Regions from separate parts of the Neobacillus sp. B24 genome, predicted to be linked through region 2. Evidence: a T-box and tRNA genes for the amino acid it is inferred to sense, from the RefSeq annotation. Region 2 holds a T-box; the other holds one or more tRNA genes.
What was found. The T-box of region 2 lies ahead of ileS (isoleucine--tRNA ligase). A T-box ahead of a tRNA ligase gene usually reads a tRNA of that ligase, here a tRNA-Ile.
Positions count from the first base shown of each region.

Region 1 (9,376 bases), 1.3 Mb from region 2:
TCCCCCAAGAGTCCACATCGACGGGGAGGTTTGGCACCTCGATGTCGGCTCATCGCATCCTGGGGCTGTAGTCGGTCCCAAGGGTTGGGCTGTTCGCCCATTAAAGCGGTACGCGAGCTGGGTTCAGAACGTCGTGAGACAGTTCGGTCCCTATCCGTCGTGGGCGCAGGAAATTTGAGAGGAGCTGTCCTTAGTACGAGAGGACCGGGATGGACGCACCGCTGGTGTACCAGTTGTCTTGCCAAAGGCATCGCTGGGTAGCTATGTGCGGACGGGATAAGTGCTGAAAGCATCTAAGCATGAAGCCCCCCTCAAGATGAGATTTCCCATAGCGTCAAGCTAGTAAGATCCCTGAAAGATGATCAGGTTGATAGGTCAGAGGTGGAAGCATGGTGACATGTGGAGCTGACTGATACTAATCGATCGAGGACTTAACCAAATAGAAAAGCGGAGGCGACTGTCCAACTTCGACAGACGTTGGAGGGCCGGCACGGCAAATCCCGATTTTGGATTTGTTGGGACGGACCGAAACGGCCGAGAAGTTAGGAGCCAAAGCTAGACAAGTCATAATGATTATTCGGTTTACTAAAACTTCTTCTGCATTATCTAGTTTTGAGGGAATGAAACCTCAAAAAAATAGTCTGGCAGCAATGGCGAGAAGGTCACACCCGTTCCCATACCGAACACGGAAGTTAAGCTTCTCAGCGCCGATGGTAGTTGGGGCGAAAGCCCCTGTGAGAGTAGGACGTTGCCGGGCTAAGCCCCTTTTGGGGCTATTATTTTGTCTACATTATAGTTGGCCCCTTGGTCAAGCGGTTAAGACACCGCCCTTTCACGGCGGTAACACGGGTTCGAATCCCGTAGGGGTCACCATTTCGGAGGATTAGCTCAGCTGGGAGAGCATCTGCCTTACAAGCAGAGGGTCGGCGGTTCGATCCCGTCATCCTCCACCACTTAAATTAAAGTATGAGCCATTAGCTCAGTTGGTAGAGCAACGAGCAAAGCTTCTATGAAAAGGCTGCGAGTTGTACATGCCGAGCCGCTTCTTGAATATTCTTTCTGAGGCGGGGACATCTGACGTCCACAATCAAAATTTAGGGAATCATCATAGTATGAGCCATTAGCTCAGTTGGTAGAGCATCTGACTTTTAATCAGAGGGTCGAAGGTTCGAGTCCTTCATGGCTCACCATTTAAATATGCGGGTGTGGCGGAATTGGCAGACGCACCAGACTTAGGATCTGGCGCCGCAAGGCGTGGGGGTTCGACTCCCTTCACCCGCACCATCTAATTTTGCGGAAGTAGTTCAGTGGTAGAACACCACCTTGCCAAGGTGGGGGTCGCGGGTTCGAATCCCGTCTTCCGCTCCACTAATGCCGGGGTGGCGGAACTGGCAGACGCACAGGACTTAAAATCCTGCGGTAGGTGACTACCGTACCGGTTCGATTCCGGTCCTCGGCACCATTTCTCTAACGAGAAATAACTCAGCATTTATTATATTTGGCGGTGTAGCTCAGCTGGCTAGAGCGTACGGTTCATACCCGTAAGGTCGGGGGTTCGATCCCCTCCGCCGCTACCAAATTGTCTCATAATCATATTGGTTAATGAACCTTTACTTGGACCTTTAGCTCAGCTGGTTAGAGCAACGAGCAAGGCTTCCTTGAACAAGCTGCGAGTTGTACCCATCGAACTGCTGCTTGAATAAGCTTTCTGAGATGGGGACAGACAGATTTTAACCATATTGGTTAATGAACCTTTACTTGGACCTTTAGCTCAGCTGGTTAGAGCAGACGGCTCATAACCGTCCGGTCGTAGGTTCGAGTCCTACAAGGTCCACCAATAGTTTTATATATAATGGAGGAATACCCAAGTCTGGCTGAAGGGATCGGTCTTGAAAACCGACAGGCGGGTTAAACCGCGCGGGGGTTCGAATCCCTCTTCCTCCGCCATTATAAACACATTTTTATTGTCGCGGGGTGGAGCAACGACCATTGCATCGTTGAATATTCTGCGAGTTGTATCAATCGAGCTGCTGCTTGAATAAGCTTACTGAGATTGATACAGTCATACGTTAGCTTTTAGCATGACGTAATCTTATACTTCTTATTGTCGCGGCGTGGAGCAGTCCGGTAGCTCGTCGGGCTCATAACCCGAAGGTCGCAGGTTCAAATCCTGCCCCCGCAATTCGGTCTGGTAGTTCAGTTGGTTAGAATGCCTGCCTGTCACGCAGGAGGTCGCGGGTTCGAGTCCCGTCCAGACCGCCATTTATGATGGCTCAGTAGCTCAGTCGGTAGAGCAATGGACTGAAAATCCATGTGTCGGCGGAGCGATTCCGTCCTGTGCCACCATTTTGATTCAATTTTGCCGGTATAGCTCAATCGGTAGAGCAACTGAATCGTAATCAGTAGGTTGGGGGTTCAATTCCTCTTGCCGGCACGTTAGGCTGGCGCTTGCATAGTATAGTGGTGGGGTAGCGAAGTGGCTAAACGCGGCGGACTGTAAATCCGCTCCCTCAGGGTTCGGCGGTTCGAATCCGTCCCCCACCACCACTTATATTTTTAAAAAAATTGGACATGCTAATTAGTATCCCATTATTGGGCTATAGCCAAGCGGTAAGGCAACGGACTTTGACTCCGTCATTCGTAGGTTCAAATCCTGCTAGCCCAGTCCTTTTTTTAATTGGCGGCATAGCCAAGTGGTAAGGCCAAGGTCTGCAAAACCTTTATCCACCGGTTCGAATCCGGTTGCCGCCTCCATATCATTTTGCCGGTGTGGCGGAATTGGCAGACGCGCACGACTCAAAATCGTGTTCCTTCTGGAGTGTCGGTTCGACCCCGACCACCGGTATCTTTTGGGCCTATAGCTCAGCTGGTTAGAGCGCACGCCTGATAAGCGTGAGGTCGATGGTTCGAGTCCATTTAGGCCCATCATTTTTGTTCTGACACTTATAGCAAATTAACACACAATAGATAAGCCTAATGTGACGTTAAATGAAATGGTCAATTGATCATTTTGAAATTTAACGCATATGAGGCTTATTTTTTTATGGAGAAATGAAAATAGATTTTTGTCATTGACCAGAAAAAGTTGAAAACTGACCAGAATATCGGTGAAACTGACCAGAAAACTTAATGAACTGACCAGAATAATTGAAATTCCGACCAGAAAATGTGCTTTTTGCATAGGAGATGACCTGATTGCATGATGACGACAAATCTTAACCACTAGAGAACGGTCCCCGTGTTTTTTTTCTGGTAGTATCGTACTATCACCTGCAGGTATTTATTTCCTATCTTTGAATTTTATCCTAGTAAATAGGTATGGACATCTAGTTATCTAGTTGACAGTGATAGATGTAAAAAAGATAATAAGGTCGAAATATTCGGCAAAGAATGGGGAAATAAGTGAAAACCTATCACGCATGAAATTAATGGAGGAGAGATGTCATGAATAAACTGAAAAGCAAATTGGGCTTGGCGCTGGTTTTAGCCGGAACAATTACAGTATCGTCTGCTTTTGCGGCACCTAGTTTCAAAACGGCGGAAGGAACCGACCCGAATCCAGTTATTACTCCTATTAAAACAGATGAACCTACCTCTTATCGAATCAATCAACTAGAAGATATCGCGATGTACTATTACTGGCATGGCGGCGACCTCAAGCAGGCAGAGGAAGAAATTTTTAAAGGCATTACCCTAAAAGGCAAATATGATGTAGTCGAAGCAGCCTATAATGAGGCAGTTAAACTGGACCCTCATAACCTGGATCTTAAATTCTCACTCGCATCCACACAAATTATCCAAAAGAAAATCCCGGAAGCTTTGGCGACTTATCAGCAAATCTTGAATTTGGACCCTGACAATTATAATGCCAATCTGCTATACGGGGTTTATTCCAAAGTGAATGGGGACGAAAAGGCCTACAAAACGGCAATCGCCAATATGAAACGGTTGGACGCCCACAAAACCAACGAATATCTTAAAAAATTCGCCGATACAGAAAACATTATGAAAAGCACTTTAAACACCGAGGTTCCAGCAAATTTACCTCAGAACAACCATGCCATTGTCATTCTCGGTTATGCCCTAGCTGATGATGGAACAATGCGTGAGCCATTGATTGAACGTTTGAAAGCCGGTCTTGCTGCAGCCAACAAATATCCTAACTCCAAAATCATCGTTACCGGCGGTGTACCGAAGCAAGGCAATACAGAATCAAAGTTAATGAAGGAATGGCTGATTTCCAAGGGTGTAGCGGCGGAACGGATTCTGACAGAGGATAAATCGACCGACACGGTTGAAAATGCTCTCTTCACCACAGCCATTCTTGAAAAAGAAGGTCTGAAGGATGTCACGCTGGTGACAAGTGCAAGTCATATGAGACGAGCGCTCACCATCTTTAAAGAAGCCAGCAGTTTTTACGATAAAATGAATGCAAAAGATAGCAACCGGGCATTCACAAATGTGGTTTACCTGGATTACCCATCGATCGAAGAGGCCCAAAAGGTGACCAAGGACGAAATTATGGTGATATACCGTGATCTACTAAGAGCTACTGGTATCTGGCAATACCCAGGTAAACAGCGCTAACCTTTCATTGAAGCTAAACCAATATTTGTTGGTTTAGCTTTTTTATGTGAAGTTTTACTAGGTTTTCGGATCGGTCCTACGTTGCTGTAAAGCTGTAACTCAATGGGACCACCTCCGTTTTCAATGTTATACTATTCTAAAAGGAGTGATTATTTTGGAATTTAATGATGTGCTATTCGGTCATAGATCAATTCGAGAATATGAAGATCGGGAAGTAAGTCAAGAGCTGTTGGATCAAATCCTAGATGCGGGAATTCGTGCCTCTTCCAGCGGCAATATGCAGACATATTCGATTATCGTCACAAAAGACAAAGGGATTAGGGAAAAATTGTACACTGCCCATATGGAGCAATCGATGGTAGTGGATGCCCCTATTCTATTAACCTTTTGTGCCGATTTTAATAGAATGCGAAAGTGGCTGACGCTCAATGATGCCCCCGTGCATTTCGATAACTTCATGAGCTTTATGATTGGGGCCATTGATGCCACATTGGCTGCACAAAACTGTGCATTAGCAGCAGAGAATGCCGGGCTGGGGATTTGCTATATGGGTTCAACGCTTGCCAATTGCGATCAAATTGGCGAGCTGCTCAACTTGCCGCCGAATGTCGTCCCAATTGTCGGTTATTCATTAGGGTATCCTGCAGAAAGCCCAGCACCGCGCGACCGTCTGCCTAGGCATGGACTTGTTCACTATGACCAGTACCATGACTATTCAGATGAAGATATCTTAGAAATCTATAAAGATAGAAATGAAAAGGGCTGGGAACGGTACATGGCCAACCCAAGACTCAAGGAAATGACCGAACGTTTAGGATTGAAAAATCTTGCACAAATTTATACTATAGCCAAGTATACGAAGGAATCTCATATTGAATTTTCGCAGACAGTGCTGAATTACTTGAAGAAGCAGAATTTTATGGAAAATGAGTAATGGAAGAAGCAGAGAACCTGAACCGCTTCCTATGAAAGGAGTTTTTATTTTTGAAAAAAGCAGAAGCAACCATCAAAGCCTTGTTAATTGCAGATGATCCAGACACGTTTGTGACCAGAAGGATTTCCGAAAGTAGCCTTGAATTTGGGGGAATTCTCGGTGACCGTCACTTTGGGATGACAGCCAAGGCGGATTCACGGCAGCCGATGTATCCAAGAGGAACCGAAATCCTGAATCGCCGCCAGATTACGATTGTGTCGGTAGAGGACCTAGAAGGAATTGCCGCGGATTTAGGAGTCGAAACGGTGCTGCCTGAGTGGTTAGGGGCTAATCTGTTGATGAAGGGATTTCCGGGATTAACGAAACTCACCTTAGGGTCACGCATTCTGTTTCCAAGCGGAGCGGGGTTAATTTGCATGGGAGAGAATTTGCCCTGCACATTTCCAGGGGATGAAATCCAGAAGCAGTATCGGGATCATGAAAAACTGTCCACTAGGTTTGTCAAAGCGGGTTATCAGCGGCGAGGCATTGTTTGTGCGGTAGAAAGGCCCGGAGCCATTTACGAAAACGATGAGGTCCAAATTTTAATCAATGATTTTGCCAATCCGATGCAATAACGGGGGAGAAAGCAGATGGGGGATTATCAACAGCTATTCGTGTACATACCTTATTTTGAAAAAGAAGATACGGAATTCTGTAACTGGGATTCTGGGTACCCTGATTATGATGAAAAACTAAGTGAATTTATCAAAACTGCCTATGAAACAGATATATTGCGGAAGGATTACTTGGAATACTTGGATGAGAGGATTATGGATCATAACCTCTCCGCAGCCGCAGCCATTCCCACCGCTGATTTGGAACTCCTAAAAGCGCTCTTCACCTTTTATGTACGGCAAGAGCGCTTTAATGATGGATTGTGGGCAAAGGCTGCGAAAGACAAAGTGTTTTTGGAGATTCTTTACAGATTGAGAGAACTGATGGAGGACCATGGTTGAAAATACAACATACAATTTCCAATGATAAAGATATAAAAGGACGAGTGAACGAGATGGAGAAACCGATGATTGGTGTACTGCCATTGTATGATCGAGAAAAGGATAGTTACTGGATGCTGCCTGGATATATGAAAGGGATTGAAGAAGCTGGAGGCATCCCAATTATGCTGCCGTTAACCACAGACGAGGATACTATCCAAAAATTAGCCGCTGCTTTTGATGGCTTTCTTTTTACAGGAGGCCAGGATATTAATCCGGAATTGTACGGTGAAAAAGATAAGCTATGCGGGGAAATCTGCAGTGAACGGGATCGGATGGAGAGTGCTCTATTTAAGCATGCCGTAGAACTGGATAAACCGTTACTAGGGATTTGCCGCGGTCTCCAGCTATTTAATGTCATGTTAGGTGGAACTTTGTATCAGGATATTCCAACTCAACATAGTGCTAGTGAAATTAAACATACACAAACGCCGCCCTACGCGGAACCCGCTCATGAAGTATACATAGAAAAGGGCACTAAACTTTATCAAATTCTTCAAAAGGATGCACTAAAGGTAAATAGTTTGCATCATCAGGGAATTAAGGACTTAGCAGAGCAGCTAGTGCCTGCAGCAAGGGCTGAGGACGGATTGATAGAAGCAGTTGTGATGCCAAATAAAAAGTTTACTTTAGCTGTTCAATGGCATCCCGAGTTCAACTATAAGGTTGACGATGATCACTTTGCATTGTTTTTAGAGTTTGTGAGAGCGTGTCAGGGATAGTAGTCTATTATTATAAGAATTGTGCAAGGTCAATGGGTTTGACCCACTGACCTTGCTTTTACCATCTTTAAAACGTATAGCGGGAGACTTGTTCATCCCCGATAATAAGTCCGTCTATTTCTTGGAATCCCATTTTTTCGTAGACGCGTTTAGCGTGTTCATTAGTAGGTTCGTAAGATAAAGTGATAGTTTGATGGCGATCTTCTTTCATCTTCCAAATATCGTCGACTACGAGTTGGACCGCCTCTTTTCCATATCCTTTCCCCTGATGCTTATGATCAATCATCATCCGATAAATCCAGTACTCATGATCGTCCTCATCAATTCCAAACAGCGTAAAACCAATCATTTCCTCGTCATGATAAATTCCTTTTGCATGGAAATTTTCAAGAAAATTCAACTGTGCCAATGATACCGCATTGGTTGCCACAAACTTCTTTTGGTCTTCCCGGACACGCAGCGAAATAGCCTTCAGCCAATTGTCCTTTGTAATAGGTTTCAAATGCAACAATCTTCATCTTTCCCTTCAAATGGCAAACATTTTTTCTCAACCGTTAAAAAAATAGTAAACTAACTTTATACCAGAATTGTAAAATTTTATAAGTGGAGATGTCAATGTTGAGGGAACCATGGAAGGACCACGGGGACGGTTCTCATGGTGCTTTTCTCGCATTAGAGGAACCAGTAGAAGCAGGAAATTTGACTATGGATGTCGAATTACTTGTACAAAAACTTTAAAACTTCCTGCTTACTCAGGCAATCAAAAATTTTGCGATAATTCCTTAGAAGTAATTCCTTTAGATTAAAATTCCGTTTACTTATAAAGTGCTTCGAAACTTGAGCAAAACTTCCGATTGCCTATATTAGAACCGTCCCCATGGTTCTGTGATAATAATTTTTCTGTTTTTGCAACTTTTTATAGGGTTGTTTCGTGGATAGGTTGAAGGGGGGAAAGTGGTGGATTTAGATGAGGCGTTTGAAGTATATGTGGATGATCTATATCGATACTTGTTTTCCCTTTCAAAGAATCACCATACGGCGGAGGATTTAGTTCAGGAGACGTTTTACCGGGCGTATCTTCAGCTCTTGGAGGATGACATTAGCCAGATTAAACCTTGGCTGTTTAAAGTGGCTTATCATACTTTTATCGATTTCACTAGAAAGCATAAGCGGATAGTCATTACCGATGAAGTACATAATCGTATTAGTGTGAAAACACCGGAAATGGATCTTTTAGCGAAGGAAGGCTTCGCCACACTCCTGAACGATATTCATTCCTTGAAGGAAACCGAAATGCATGCATTGGTTCTTTGTGACTTGCATCGATTGGGTTTAAAAGAGGCGGCTGAAATTCTTCATTTAAATTTGAATACATTGAAGAGCCATTTATCAAGGGGTAGGAAAAAGGTGATTGAAAGGATCAAGGAAAGGAGGAGGCAGGATGGATAAAAAGAGTAATCAAAATGATGAGGAATTATATCAATCTTTTTTAAATGAATCCATAGAGGATTATGAAGAAAGCCACAAAGTACCGGAGAAAAGTCAAAAAAGTCTACTAAAAGCCGGCAGAAATCATGCCCTAAGGACAAACATTATGATCAGCCTGGCTGTCTTATTACTAATTGTGCCGGTGCTGACATTAAGCAGCTATTTGTACTATGCGATCGGCGGAAAGGCGAACCATCTCATTGAAGTTGCCTCAAAAACGATTTATGTAACGGAACCGAACATGAGTTTAGAAGAGATGGATTTAGAAGAGGATATCGGATTTTTTACAATGAATATTGATTTTGATGTGTTTAAGCGGATTGGCAAAGAGGATTATAAAGCTGGGAAGTACACTGTACGGTTTGCACTGGATCAGCCAAATATTCCGGAGCGGGATATGAAGCTTGAGAGGCCGCTTCCGGTTACGGGGGACATGGAGACAGATATGCTGTATCATCCTGACGGGACGGTTGACGAAAAAGCAGATTCGGACTGGGAGATTCTCGAGCATCTTCCGGATGGAACGGTGGGGGAGGTTTATCTTTCTTTGGATAGATTAATGAAGCCAAAGGACCTTGAAAAACAGCTCGGGAAGAATGTCGAGGTTA
Region 1 is NZ_AP035777.1:667,582-676,957, forward strand. Features, by position in the region: rRNA gene ACZ43M_RS03150 (23S ribosomal RNA) at 1-439, shown strand, start outside; rRNA gene rrf (5S ribosomal RNA) at 641-757, shown strand; tRNA gene ACZ43M_RS03160 (tRNA-Glu) at 799-873, shown strand; tRNA gene ACZ43M_RS03165 (tRNA-Val) at 878-953, shown strand; tRNA gene ACZ43M_RS03170 (tRNA-Lys) at 1,115-1,190, shown strand; tRNA gene ACZ43M_RS03175 (tRNA-Leu) at 1,200-1,284, shown strand; tRNA gene ACZ43M_RS03180 (tRNA-Gly) at 1,294-1,368, shown strand; tRNA gene ACZ43M_RS03185 (tRNA-Leu) at 1,374-1,462, shown strand; tRNA gene ACZ43M_RS03190 (tRNA-Met) at 1,501-1,577, shown strand; tRNA gene ACZ43M_RS03195 (tRNA-Ile) at 1,761-1,837, shown strand; tRNA gene ACZ43M_RS03200 (tRNA-Ser) at 1,855-1,947, shown strand; tRNA gene ACZ43M_RS03205 (tRNA-Met) at 2,109-2,182, shown strand; tRNA gene ACZ43M_RS03210 (tRNA-Asp) at 2,186-2,262, shown strand; tRNA gene ACZ43M_RS03215 (tRNA-Phe) at 2,271-2,346, shown strand; tRNA gene ACZ43M_RS03220 (tRNA-Thr) at 2,362-2,434, shown strand; tRNA gene ACZ43M_RS03225 (tRNA-Tyr) at 2,463-2,547, shown strand; tRNA gene ACZ43M_RS03230 (tRNA-Gln) at 2,594-2,665, shown strand; tRNA gene ACZ43M_RS03235 (tRNA-Cys) at 2,680-2,754, shown strand; tRNA gene ACZ43M_RS03240 (tRNA-Leu) at 2,764-2,845, shown strand; tRNA gene ACZ43M_RS03245 (tRNA-Ile) at 2,852-2,925, shown strand; gene ACZ43M_RS03250 (ElyC/SanA/YdcF family protein) at 3,445-4,587, shown strand; gene ACZ43M_RS03255 (nitroreductase family protein) at 4,733-5,521, shown strand; gene ACZ43M_RS03260 (MOSC domain-containing protein) at 5,572-6,138, shown strand; gene ACZ43M_RS03265 (DUF6508 domain-containing protein) at 6,154-6,519, shown strand; gene ACZ43M_RS03270 (gamma-glutamyl-gamma-aminobutyrate hydrolase family protein) at 6,516-7,280, shown strand; gene ACZ43M_RS03275 (GNAT family N-acetyltransferase) at 7,348-7,788, opposite strand; gene ACZ43M_RS03280 (hypothetical protein) at 7,896-8,018, shown strand; gene ACZ43M_RS03285 (sigma-70 family RNA polymerase sigma factor) at 8,238-8,729, shown strand; gene ACZ43M_RS03290 (anti-sigma factor) at 8,722-9,376, shown strand, end outside.
Region 1: it has a tRNA-Ile gene. The T-box ahead of ileS (isoleucine--tRNA ligase) is inferred to sense a tRNA for this amino acid. The anticodon was not compared.

Region 2 (12,611 bases):
CTTTACGAGAGGTTCTTGGTTTTCCGTTTTCTTCGTCAGGTCATCCCGGTATAGCGTAATATCGAGTTCTCCTACCCCAATTGGACTTCCTTCAATCTCCTCAATTTTAGAAGCAAGACGTCTTGCAATATGGATGCCTCTTGTGCGAATACCGACGAGTACACATTCTTCGATTCCTTTATTTTTTTCGATAATTTGATGAGCAATCCTGGTCAACGCTCTGCTGATTGCCTGCTCATCAAGAACTAACGCTTTTTGGCTCATTTCTTCACCTGCTTTTAATAAAAATAAAACCTCTCACCGATTTCGGCGAGAGGTGTACAGTTAAAGGTATCCTTACATATTAACCGACCCTTCTCAGCCTCACGGGACTGAATTAAAGGCATATTTGACTATAGCTATCTTACTTTATCTGTTTTCTCGTGTCAACGATTATTTCGCAATTGATTCAACAACTGTTCATAATCGGCAGGCAGCGGTGCTTCAAATTCTAAGTATTCGCCGGTTCTCGGATGGGTAAATCCAAGGACACCCGCATGCAGCACCTGCCCGTTAAAACCCAGTGTTTTTTTCGGACCATACTTTGGATCCCCGGCGAGCGGGTAGCCGATATATTTCATATGGACACGAATTTGATGGGTTCTCCCTGTTTCCAGCTGACACTCGATAAAAGTAAAATCGTTAAAACGTTCCAGCACACGAAAATGGGTAACAGCATGCTTGCCATTATCAACAACGGCCATGCTTTGCCGATCCTTTTGGTCCCTCCCAAGCGGAGCATCAATCGTGCCGACATCATGAGGTATAACGCCATGAACAATCGCTTTGTACTTACGGGTAACTGTTTTTTCGACCAATTGATTAACAAGGCTTTCATGGGCCATATCATTTTTGGCCACCATTAACAGTCCTGAGGTATCTTTATCAATTCGATGAACTATTCCAGGCCTTAACACTCCGTTGATGCCGGACAAATCCTTGCAGTGAGCCATCAGTCCATTTACAAGCGTTCCGTACAAATGGCCGGGAGCAGGATGAACGACCATTCCTTTTGGTTTATTGACAACCAGGACATCATGATCTTCATAATAAATATCCAGGTTCATTTCCTCTGGAATTACATCCAGTACTTCCGGGTCCGGTATCGTAATTTCAATTTGATCATTCAGGCTGCATTTATAATTGGTTTTTACAATTTGCCCATTTACAAGTACATTTCCATCCTTAATCCATTGCTGTACTTGGGTGCGTGACCATTCTTCATTTAGGCCTGATAGGACCTTATCAATTCTGTCACCTTTTTGTTGTTCAAGAATGGTGTGTACCATTTTCTCCATAAGATTTCTCCTTTGATTCTCTCTCTTCAAGCAGCATTTGTATCATCAGCAGTACAACACCAATAACTAAAGCGGAGTCTGCGATGTTAAATACAGGGAAATTATAGCTAAAAATATACGTATGAATAAAGTCAACGACTTCTTTGCGCATAACCCGGTCAATAAAATTTCCGATTGCTCCACCCAGCATAAAGGCTAGGGAGACTCCCAACAACCATTTATCTTTGGCCGCTTTATGTATATAATACACAATCCCGGCAATGACAATAATGGTGATCAAATAAAACAGCCACATCTGCCCTTGGAGAATTCCCCATGCTGCCCCCCGGTTCCGGTGGGAAGTTATATATAGGACTCCATCAATAATCGGAATACTTTCCCCAAGAAACATGTTTTTTACTATTAACCATTTTGTAACTTGATCCAAAAGGATAATAAAAACCGCGATTAAATAATAAAACACTAAGAAATACCTCCACAACTAACACTCATACTTCTTTAGAATTTTAGCACACTTAATCGCGTTAGGACAATTAACATTATAAAAATGATGAAGAGATTGGTTTTTTGTAGTAATTCTCTAATAGATCTGAATCCTTTTTGCAACGAATGGTGGGGATCAACATCAATAAATCTTCGGGTATTAATTCTCCTGAAATTTCACATTCACCATACTTACCGGCTTCCATTTTCCGGATGGCTTCATCAACATCAGTAAGTTCCTCTTTAAGAATCTTTGTAAGCCAATCTTGTTTAGATTTGTCTTTTAATGAATGTTCGATTTCAGTCTTCGTTAGACGGAGTTCGAGAAACATCTTTTCCTGCATGGCATTCATAGTGTTAACTACCTCCGTTTTGTCATTTGTTATATTATATCCCGGTCCTTTATGGCGACACGGTGCAACATTTAACATCACGGTCAACTATTGACTATGCAGGAAAAAATTAAAACCCTGTACGTGTGTACAGGGTCTAAAAAACCTTATGCCAAGTGTGTGTAATTTTCTTTCACGACATGTGCACATCGAGGGCAAAGGGTTGGATGCTCCGAATCTTGACCAACCTCAGGTGTAACAACCCAGCAGCGTTCGCATATCTCTCCATCCGCTTTTGTTACGACAATTGCGGCGGTATCCAGTTTAACTGCATTTTCAGGAGGCTTTTCATACGTTCCGGCAACCTCAAATGCAGATACGATAAATAACTGGTTCAGATTTTCGTCAATGGAATCCAACAAGGCTTTGGTCTTATCGTTTACATATAAGGTAACCTTCGCGGTTAATGATTTGCCAATCACTTTGGCGTTACGTGCCTCTTCCAGTGCTTTTAAGACATCATCGCGAAGCCTCATAAATGCAGACCATTTTTCTTCCAGTGCCTCGGCTCCATCAAGTTCCTGGTATTCAGGCATATCTGTCAACTGAACACTTTCCTCCTGAACCTTCGGAATGTACTGCCATACTTCATCAGCTGTATGAGATAGAATTGGCGACACCAATTTTGTCAAAGCAACCAACGACTCGTAAAGCACTGTTTGAATTGCCCGGCGCTCATGGTGGTCATGTGCTTCAATATATAGGACATCCTTGGCAAAATCAAGATAGAAAGCACTTAGATCAAGGGTGCAGAAATTATTAATCGCGTGGTAAATGCCGGCAAACTCATAATGTTCGTAACCATGACGGACATTTTTTACCAGCTTATTTAATTTCACCAGCATAAATTGATCGACTTCACGCAAGTTTTCATATGCAACTTTATTTACAGCCGGGTCAAAATCAGCCAAATTCCCTAATAAGAAACGGAAGGTATTGCGGATTTTGCGGTATACTTCCGCTACTTGCTTCAGAATGGCATCTGAAACGCGAACATCGGCTTGATAATCAACTGAAGCCACCCAAAGACGCAGTATATCCGCCCCTAATTGATTCATAACCTTCGCTGGCACGACAACATTACCTAATGATTTACTCATTTTTCTGCCTTCACCATCAAGCACGAAACCATGGCTTAGCACGCCTTTATATGGAGCGGTGCCCGTTACAGCGACTGCTGTCGATAAGGAAGAGTTAAACCAGCCGCGATATTGGTCTGAACCTTCTAAGTATAAATCGGCCGGACGTACGAGATCTTCTCTTTCAAGCAAGACCGCTTGATGCGAGGAACCGGAGTCAAACCAAACATCCATAATATCTGTTTCCTTCGTGAAAATTCCATTTGGACTTCCGTGATGGGTGAAGCCTTCTGGAAGCAGGTCTTTTGCTTCCCGTTCAAACCAAACATTAGAACCAAATTGACGGAATAGTTCTGAAACATGATTAATCGTTTCATCGGTAATAATTTCTTCACCGTTTTCCGCATAAAATACTGGGATTGGCACGCCCCAAACCCGCTGGCGCGAAATACACCAATCACCGCGGTCGCGAACCATGTTAAACAGGCGGGTTTCTCCCCAAGCAGGAACAAATTTAGTTTCTTTGATTGCATCCAAAAGTTCATTCCGGAAATCTTTAATCGATGCAAACCACTGAGCAGTAGCCCGGAAAATAACCGGTTTTTTCGTTCTCCAATCATGTGGATAAGAGTGGGTAATAAAGGATAACTTTAGTAAGGCGCCTGCTTCTTCCAATGCCTGTGTGATTGGTTTATTCGCCTCATCATAAAATATCCCTTCAAATCCCGGAGCTTCACTGGTCATATAGCCCTTATCGTCAACAGGGTTCAGGACATCCAAGCCGTATTTTTGACCAACATGGAAGTCATCTTCCCCGTGCCCTGGAGCTGTATGAACGCAGCCCGTACCAGCATCGGTTGTAACATGCTCACCGAGCATGACAAGTGAATCACGCTTGTAAAGAGGGTGTGTGGCTACAATGTATTCCAGCTGTGATCCCTTTACCTTTTTAACTACAGTTGGCTGTTCCCAGCCGACTTCCTTCGTTACAGCTTCCAATAATGCCTCGGCAACGACATATTTCTGACCATTTACAGAAACCACCACATAGGTAAGGTCTGGGTGCACTGAAATGCCGAGGTTTGCCGGAATTGTCCATGGAGTTGTTGTCCAAATGACAATTTGCGTGTCTTGATCAAGGACATCTTTGCCGTCCTTTACCTGAAAACCTACATAAATAGACGCTGAGCGTTTATCTTGATATTCAATTTCCGCTTCAGCAAGGGCTGATTCACTTGATGGGGACCAATAAACCGGCTTAAGGCCTTTATAAATATAGCCCTTTTTCGCCATTTCTCCGAAAACCTTAATTTGCTGTGCCTCATATTCCGGTTTAAGAGTAATATAAGGATTGACCCAATCACCACGGACACCAAGCCGTTTGAATTGGGTTCGTTGATTATCGATTTGTTCCAAAGCATATTCCGTACAGAGCTTGCGGAAATCCGCTACAGTCATTTCCTTTCGTTTGACCCCTTTGTTCGTTAAAGCTTGTTCTATTGGCAATCCATGTGTATCCCACCCTGGAACATAAGGCGCTTGAAAACCGCTCATCGATTTATAACGGACAATAAAATCCTTCAAAATTTTGTTTAAAGCATGACCAATATGGATATCGCCATTCGCATAAGGCGGGCCATCATGCAGGACAAACAGCGGACGCCCTTTCGTCCGCTCCTGGACCTTTTGGTAAATATTCATTTCTTCCCATTTTGCCTGAACATCAGGTTCTCTTTGCGGCAGATTGCCACGCATCGGAAACTCCGTTTTCGGCATTAACAACGTATCTTTATATTCCATTTTTCCTATCCTCCATTACCTTTCTATTGAACAGAATGACCATTTTTTTCAATAAAAAAACCTTCTCATCCCAAATAGGGACGAGAAGGTTTATTCCCGCGGTACCACCCTGATAAATAGAATCATTCCAAGATTCTATCCTCTTCGTCAATTCGTAACGTGAATCCCACGCTTGGTTTACTCTTTCCAACAACGGATGTTCAACCATAGAACTCAAGGGTGATGTTCCAATTTCTCCGCTCTGCCGGGCTTGCACCCTCCCCAGCTCGCTAATAAAGCTTTTATGAAAAATTGTACTGTCCCTGTCATCGTCAATGTTCATTCTATATAGCTGTTAAGAAATTATATGCTATTATAGCGGTATTCGTCAAGCTAATGAATCTTCTTCTTCGTGCAGTTTTAATTCTGTTGCATCCACTTCATATTCCAACAGGTGATCCCAATCATCTGTATTCAACATATCCAGCTGGGCTTCAATCAGCATTTTAAAACGGGTACGGAAAATCTTCGACTGTTTCTTTAAATCTTCAATTTCTAATGCAACTCTTCTTGCTTTAGAAAGGGATTCATTCACAATCCGGTCGGCATTTTTCTCCGCTTCCTTAACAATCAGCTTTGCTTCCTTTTGAGCGTTCCGTTTTACCTCTTCCCCGGCTTCTTGTGCAATCACAATCGATTTGTTCAATGTTTCCTCAATCGTGGTAAAATGCCCTAAACGCTCTTGCATATCGTGCAGGCGCTCTTCCAATTCCTTTTTCTCGCGAAGGACCAATTCATAATCCTTGATTACTTGATCAAGAAATTCATTAACTTCATCCTCGTCATACCCTCTAAATCCCTTATTAAATTCCTTATTGTGAATATCCAACGGTGTTAACGGCATAATGCCACCTCCATACAATCTGTACTGCTATGTAATAGGAAGTATTCGACAAGTTTTTCGAATTTCCTGCATAAAAATTAATTATTTTATTTTCCCAACCGTGATTCGCCATTTTTCTTTTTTTGTTTTTCCATCCAGCCCAATGAGTTTTACCCTTCCATAGCCCCGAACTGAGATTATATCCCCGGCTTCACATTGGAAGGCAGGATTTTCAATTGCCGTCCAGTTAACTTTGACCAGGCCGGCTTGGATAAAGCTTAGGGATTTTTGTCTTGATAGATTGCAAGCACCAGAAATAACAGCATCCAAACGTAAGGATGATACTGTTAAATCAGTTTCCTCCCAATGTTCTTCTAAAGAAATCGCCTGCTCAGCGTTTATTTCGGTCAATTTCACCCCTGCTTTGCCTATCGATTCAACGTTACTTTTTATGTAATCTCCAACTTCCCTGGCTGCAAAGAATTGGCCCTGTTGATCGTTCATCAATATATCACCGAATTTTCCTCGTTTTAATCCAAGCGACATCAGCGTTCCAAGCACCTGACGATGCTCAATCGTGACAAATTTCTTTGGATACGAGATTTCAAATAAGGCAATTTGAAAATCTTCGTCAGTTGGAGCCATATAGTCAGGAAACAGCAAGGCTCTTTTTCTTTCTGCATGATGACTTCCGCCAAAAAGGGAATATTTCACGTCTCCATTCTCACCAACAAGGATTTTTAAAATCTGCTGTTCTCTAGGATCAAGAAAATCCGTCAGTTTAGGAGCGTACCGGGTTTCGACAGAGTTCTTCCAATGTAACACCTGGTCAATATATTCCCGTTCTTCGGGGCGGAAATGCTGATAAATATTCATCGGGGCAAACACAACCTAATCAATCAGTATTAAGCTAGCCAAAGATAGACACTATGCAAGCCGCTTTGGGCAAAGTTAAGGACAAGAAACGCTACAATCGGAGAAATATCAATCATGCCAAGCGGCGGAATAAACCTTCTGAACGGCTCCAAATATGGCTCGCAAATTCTCGAAAGAAATTGGCCAATTGATGATTCTCTGGCATTCGGAAACCAAGACATCAAAATGTAGATAATTAATGCCCATGAGTATATTTGAATAAGCCTTTGCAATAACCCAAAAATGATATCCATTTATTTTATCACCTCTTATTCTGATTCTGTTATTCCGGAAAAAGCTCCGAAATGTTCCCAGACACCTCTACATTATCAGGAGTACATAGGAAAATACTGGCGCCAATTTTTTGCATGTCACCACCGAGAGCATAAACAACCCCACTTAAAAAGTCGACAATTTGTCTGCCTTCCTGATGTTCAATCCGCTGTAGATTGACAACAACTGCGCGGCGGCTCTTCAAATGCTCGGCAATCTCGGTGACTTCGGAACTGGAATTCGGTTCTACTAAGATAACCTTTGATGCCTTTGCGGCAGTACCAGTGTTTGCTGGATTCGCCGTTTTTTGAACGCTTTGCAGACTGACTACATTCTGGCTCTTTACCGCCTGTCTTTTTTGTTTGATTGGTTCTTGAGCTGGTTGAGCTGGAACATAATCATCACGGTTATCATCGAAATCATCATCTAAAAAGAAAAAGGTTTTTAATTTTGATTTTAGTGTCATCTTCTTCTCCCCTAATCATCTTCACCAACTAGTGCTGTACCGATTCTTACCATCGTTGCTCCCTCTTCGATTGCAATTGCAAAATCATTTGACATCCCCATTGACAGCTCGGTACATGGAGCAAATTCATATTGTAGTGATTGAATTTGGTCACGTAATTTTTTTAATCCGCGGAAGCAGTTTCTAAGTAACTCTTCATCGTCAGTTAATGGCGCCATCGTCATTAAACCTGCGACCCTTATATTTTGATAGTAACGAAGTGATTCAATAAAGTCGATGACTTTATCGGGTGCTACCCCATGCTTCGATTCTTCTCCAGAGACGTTTACTTGAATCAAACAGTTCGTGACGTGACCAGCACGTTTGTTAATTTCTTCTGCCAATGACAGTCGGTCCAAGGAATGTATATACTCCACTTTATCAATAATGTTTTTTACCTTTCTACTTTGCAGTGTTCCGATAAAATGCCATACAGGCTTGTCCGCTAGTACCTGCCATTTTTCCAGCAATCCTTCATCACGATTTTCGCCAAGATTCGTAATGCCTGCCTCCAAGGCCTCGACAGCCCTATCGGTACTTACATATTTGGTAACAGCAATAACTGTCACTTCCTCAGGATTCCGTCCAGCCTTCCGGCATGACTCCTCAATTTGCTGTCTTACTTGTTCTAGCTTTGCTGCCACTTTCATTTTCTTTCTCAAATCTCCTTCCAACCAATAAAGCTTAACATTCTTCCAGTACTTCCATGGTCACGGCGATGAGAAAAAAACTGTTCGTCGCAGCTTGTGCATAAATCTGTTACGACAATGTTTTTTTCTGGTACTCCAGCCTTTAGAAGTATTTGCACATTAGCATCTCGCAAGTCTAAACTATATTGATTTCCACTAATTAAATTATATGGTTTTCTATCGACATCTTCTAGTATATTTTCCACCAAGTTAATGACATGATTATCCACAATATAACATTTTTTGCAGATTGATGGCCCAATAGCGACAAAAATCTCCTCAGGCCCTATTCCTTCCTGTTCCCATGCCATAATCATCTCCCGGGCAATTTGCCTAACAGTTCCCTTCCAACCTGCATGGCCAGCCCCAATCATCCTCGACCCGGGTGCAATGAAAAAAAGCGGGACACAATCGGCAAAACAAAGGGTCAACAGAACCCCGGCTTCATTTGTATAAAATCCATCCGTCCCTTTAAAAGCTTGGTCATATGAATTGGAACCCCTACCACGATCTGCTTTTGATATTTTTCTGATCTTAATTTCATGAGTCTGCTCTGCTCCGACCCAAAACTCCAGAGGGAACTCCAAAAGTTCGGCGACAGTTTCCCGATTTGTACAAACATCAGCTTTATCATCCCCCACATGAAAGCCCATATTTAGAGAATCAAAACTGCTTTTGCTTATCCCCCCATGCTTGGAGGTAATACCGGCAACCAACCCTGGAAAGTGTTTCATCCAGTCGTCAATTGTTAATAATGATTCATTGTTTAAAACAAAGGGTTCCATTTCTCTACCTCAAATGTTTTTCTATAGTTTACCATGAAAACACGAAATGGTCATAGTGAGGGGTCTAATTTATCGAAACTTACACTTCCTCCGGGATTCTTTCATCTACCTTGTGCCTAACCAAAATGACATCCTGGCCAATTTTAATTATGTTTTTCCAGGGAATCACTATTTCATCGTCTTTTCCAAAAAAGCCAAGTACCCTGCCATTACCCGAGATGACGACAGCTTCAATTTTTCCAGTGGTTAAATTTATCTCGATATCTCCAATATTGCCAAGCCGTTTGCCATCCGAAACGTTTACGACATCTTTTATCTGAAACTCGGAAATTCTCACCATTTATATTCCTCCTCGTAACAGTACTATAAAGAATATATGAATAAGGATAGCAATTTAGACGGTGATTTCCGCTCCAATTACAGACAGCTATATTCCTATTACGTTTTCCAATAAAAATAGCTGTCCTTAATGGACAGCTATTAGCTTTGAATATTTTTGTTCATTTGCCGGATTGCCGCTTTTTCCAGTCTTGACACCTGAGCTTGGGATATGCCAATTTCATCGGCAACCTCCATTTGCGTTTTTCCTTGGAAGAATCGCTTTCTTAGAATTAATTTTTCCCGTTCGTTTAATCTTCGCATGCCCTCTTTTAGGGCAATTTCTTCAATCCAATGAATATCTTTATTCTTTTCATCACTTAATTGGTCCATCACATAAATTGGATCGCCGCCATCATTATAGATTGGCTCAAACAAGGATACAGGATCCTGAATTGCATCCAGCGCAAATACAATTTCTTCGTGCGGCACCTCCAGAACCTTGGCGATTTCTTCTGCAGTTGGTTCTCTTGATGTTTCACTCATCAACCGTTCTCTAACCTGAAGCGCCTTATAAGCAATATCCCTTAATGAACGGGATACGCGAATCGGGTTATTATCACGCAGGTATCGTCGAATTTCACCGATAATCATCGGTACGGCATAGGTGGAGAACTTTACATTTTGACCTAAATCAAAGTTATCAATTGATTTCATTAGTCCAATACAGCCAACCTGAAACAGGTCATCAACGAATTCGCCACGGTTATTAAACCGTTGAATCACACTCAATACAAGGCGTAAATTGCCATTAACAAGCTTTTCTCTGGCACTTATATCGCCTTCTTGCATTTGCTTAAAGAGTACTCTCATTTCTTCGTTCTTAAGTACGGGAAGTTTTGATGTGTCTACACCGCAAATTTCAACTTTATTTCGAGTCAATTCTTTTCCCTCCTCGAGAGAGCTGCTGTACAAAAAACAGTATCTCCTTGAGCAGGAAAAATATGCACATGCCCTAGTCTTGAAAAGGGAACGTGCATTCTATTTCAACCAGTTACACTTTGAAATAATTGGGTTTTTTGAATGGAAAAAAATTTCTTTTTTTTGGGCTTATACCATCTTATTAAATTCTTTCCTTAATCTTTTTATGATTCTTTTTTCTAACCTAGAAATATAGGATTGCGATATTCCGAGCATATCGGCAACATCCTTCTGGGTTTTTTCCTCCCCGTTTGTCAGGCCAAATCTTAGCTCCATAATTTGCTTTTCACGTTCTGTCAGCTGATGGAGTGCCTTGGTGAGCAGCTTGCGATCGACATTCGCTTCCAAATCCTTTGTAATAATATCGTCATCTGTTCCCAAAACATCTGATAACAATAATTCATTACCGTCCCAGTCAATATTGAGCGGTTCATCAAATGAGACTTCCGATCTGATTTTATTATTCCGCCTTAAGTACATTAGAATTTCATTCTCAATACATCTTGATGCGTATGTAGCAAGTTTGATTTTCTTTTCCGGGTTAAAAGTATTAACCGCTTTGATTAGGCCGATTGTCCCAATGCTTATTAAATCCTCTATATTAATGCCCGTGTTTTCGAACTTCCTAGCAATATAAACGACGAGGCGGAGGTTGCGTTCGATTAAGATGGATCTTGCCGCTTTATCACCGCCTGGAAGCTTCTTTAACAGCATTTCTTCCTCGTCTTTGTTTAAAGGAGGCGGCAGGGCTTCACTTCCACCAATATAATAAACTTCATCTGTTTTTAGGCCCAATTTTATCAAGAACTTATACCAATAATAGGATAAGCGAAGTTTCCACTTTTTCATTTGTTTTCCTCCTTCTAAAAATATGTTTTTCTGAGTATAGTATTATTAACTTACCTTCACGGAACCACTGTCTTGCTTTGGTCCTGTAAGCATTTTCGGATGGACGATACAATGAAATGTATCATCGGCCGAGAGTTCCTGCATGGTAAAGGATACAAGTCCCTTTTCAAAAAGATAAAGGCTGCCATGATGCTCAATCATGATACTGTCTGGTTTGACGGCGACAATGAGCTGAGACCCTTGGCCGACCACCTTATAGGGCACAATTCTCATCCGATGCTGCCAAGCTTCAGGAAATTCATCACTTCCGATTGCTAACGGGTCAGGGTTGCTGGCCAATTGTTGAATGGGTTTAGACAAGGAGTCGAATTGAGCCTTAATGGAAACAAACATAACTGGCTGTTTCGATAATGGGTCATACAGTTGATTGCCACTGTCGATTAGTCCTTTCAACCTTAATGTTTCGCCCTCAATTTTTACTGTAACGGTCACAATCTGATCATATTGGATTTTGGTCATTTCCATTGATTCAATATTTTTCCTTGAAAAATGCCAGGCAACGGGGAACCCTATTAAAACGAACATCCAGCTGATTGGATCACCAAATCCCATCACACTTGACCTAAGAACATCCATTGTTAATTTAGGGTCATACTGTATAAAAAAGTGAACCCCCATTAGAGCGCCGCCAATTAAAAATGTGGCTACATAAAAGGTCATTAATGCCTTTATAAAAAATGATAATCGCTTATATCCGAAGGCAATCAACACCATAATGATAGAAAATAACAGTTTTGAGAGCGGATGGCCGGAAATAGCATTTATTGACGTGAAGGATAATAAAATAATCAATGAACCAATAAATCCCCCGACAAAGATTCTCCACAAACGGACCCTTCTCTTTAGAATGATACCTGTTAAATAAAGGAGAAGACTATCAAAGAGCAGATTAAGCGCCCAAATCACATCCAAATAAACAATCAAAGAAAGCTTCCTCCTTTATTAAGCCTCTTTCTATTATTCTGTTTAGAGAAAAGTATAACGTACTTGCATGGCGGAAGTGTGTCACTTTGTGTAATCAAAAAATCAGAAATTTTCCCTATTTAAACAGTATTTTGTCAGTAAAATTTTTCTAAAATAAAAAGGTACAACCAGTGATTGGTTGTACCTTTGATTGCCGGGAAAGTATTTTTCTCAGTATTTTTATACTTGATTTTAATCCTATAATAAATCATTGTTTCTGCTAATGGGCCTGTTGATTTCCGCTCCAGGTGCTTCGCTTTCCGCGGGCGGTTCGGGGAGCCCCTCGGCGCGAGCGCCTGCGGGGTCTCCCCTGTCCCGTA
Region 2 is NZ_AP035777.1:1,926,367-1,938,977, reverse strand. Features, by position in the region: gene pyrR (bifunctional pyr operon transcriptional regulator/uracil phosphoribosyltransferase PyrR) at 1-264, opposite strand, end outside; gene ACZ43M_RS09745 (RluA family pseudouridine synthase) at 426-1,337, opposite strand; gene lspA (signal peptidase II) at 1,309-1,800, opposite strand; gene ACZ43M_RS09735 (TraR/DksA C4-type zinc finger protein) at 1,877-2,173, opposite strand; gene ileS (isoleucine--tRNA ligase) at 2,320-5,091, opposite strand; T-box leader at 5,165-5,409, opposite strand; gene ACZ43M_RS09725 (DivIVA domain-containing protein) at 5,459-5,974, opposite strand; gene ACZ43M_RS09720 (YlmH family RNA-binding protein) at 6,056-6,829, opposite strand; gene ACZ43M_RS09715 (YggT family protein) at 6,859-7,122, opposite strand; gene ACZ43M_RS09710 (cell division protein SepF) at 7,152-7,607, opposite strand; gene ACZ43M_RS09705 (YggS family pyridoxal phosphate-dependent enzyme) at 7,619-8,296, opposite strand; gene pgeF (peptidoglycan editing factor PgeF) at 8,305-9,120, opposite strand; gene ACZ43M_RS09695 (YlmC/YmxH family sporulation protein) at 9,200-9,460, opposite strand; gene sigG (RNA polymerase sporulation sigma factor SigG) at 9,601-10,380, opposite strand; gene sigE (RNA polymerase sporulation sigma factor SigE) at 10,549-11,268, opposite strand; gene spoIIGA (sigma-E processing peptidase SpoIIGA) at 11,314-12,252, opposite strand.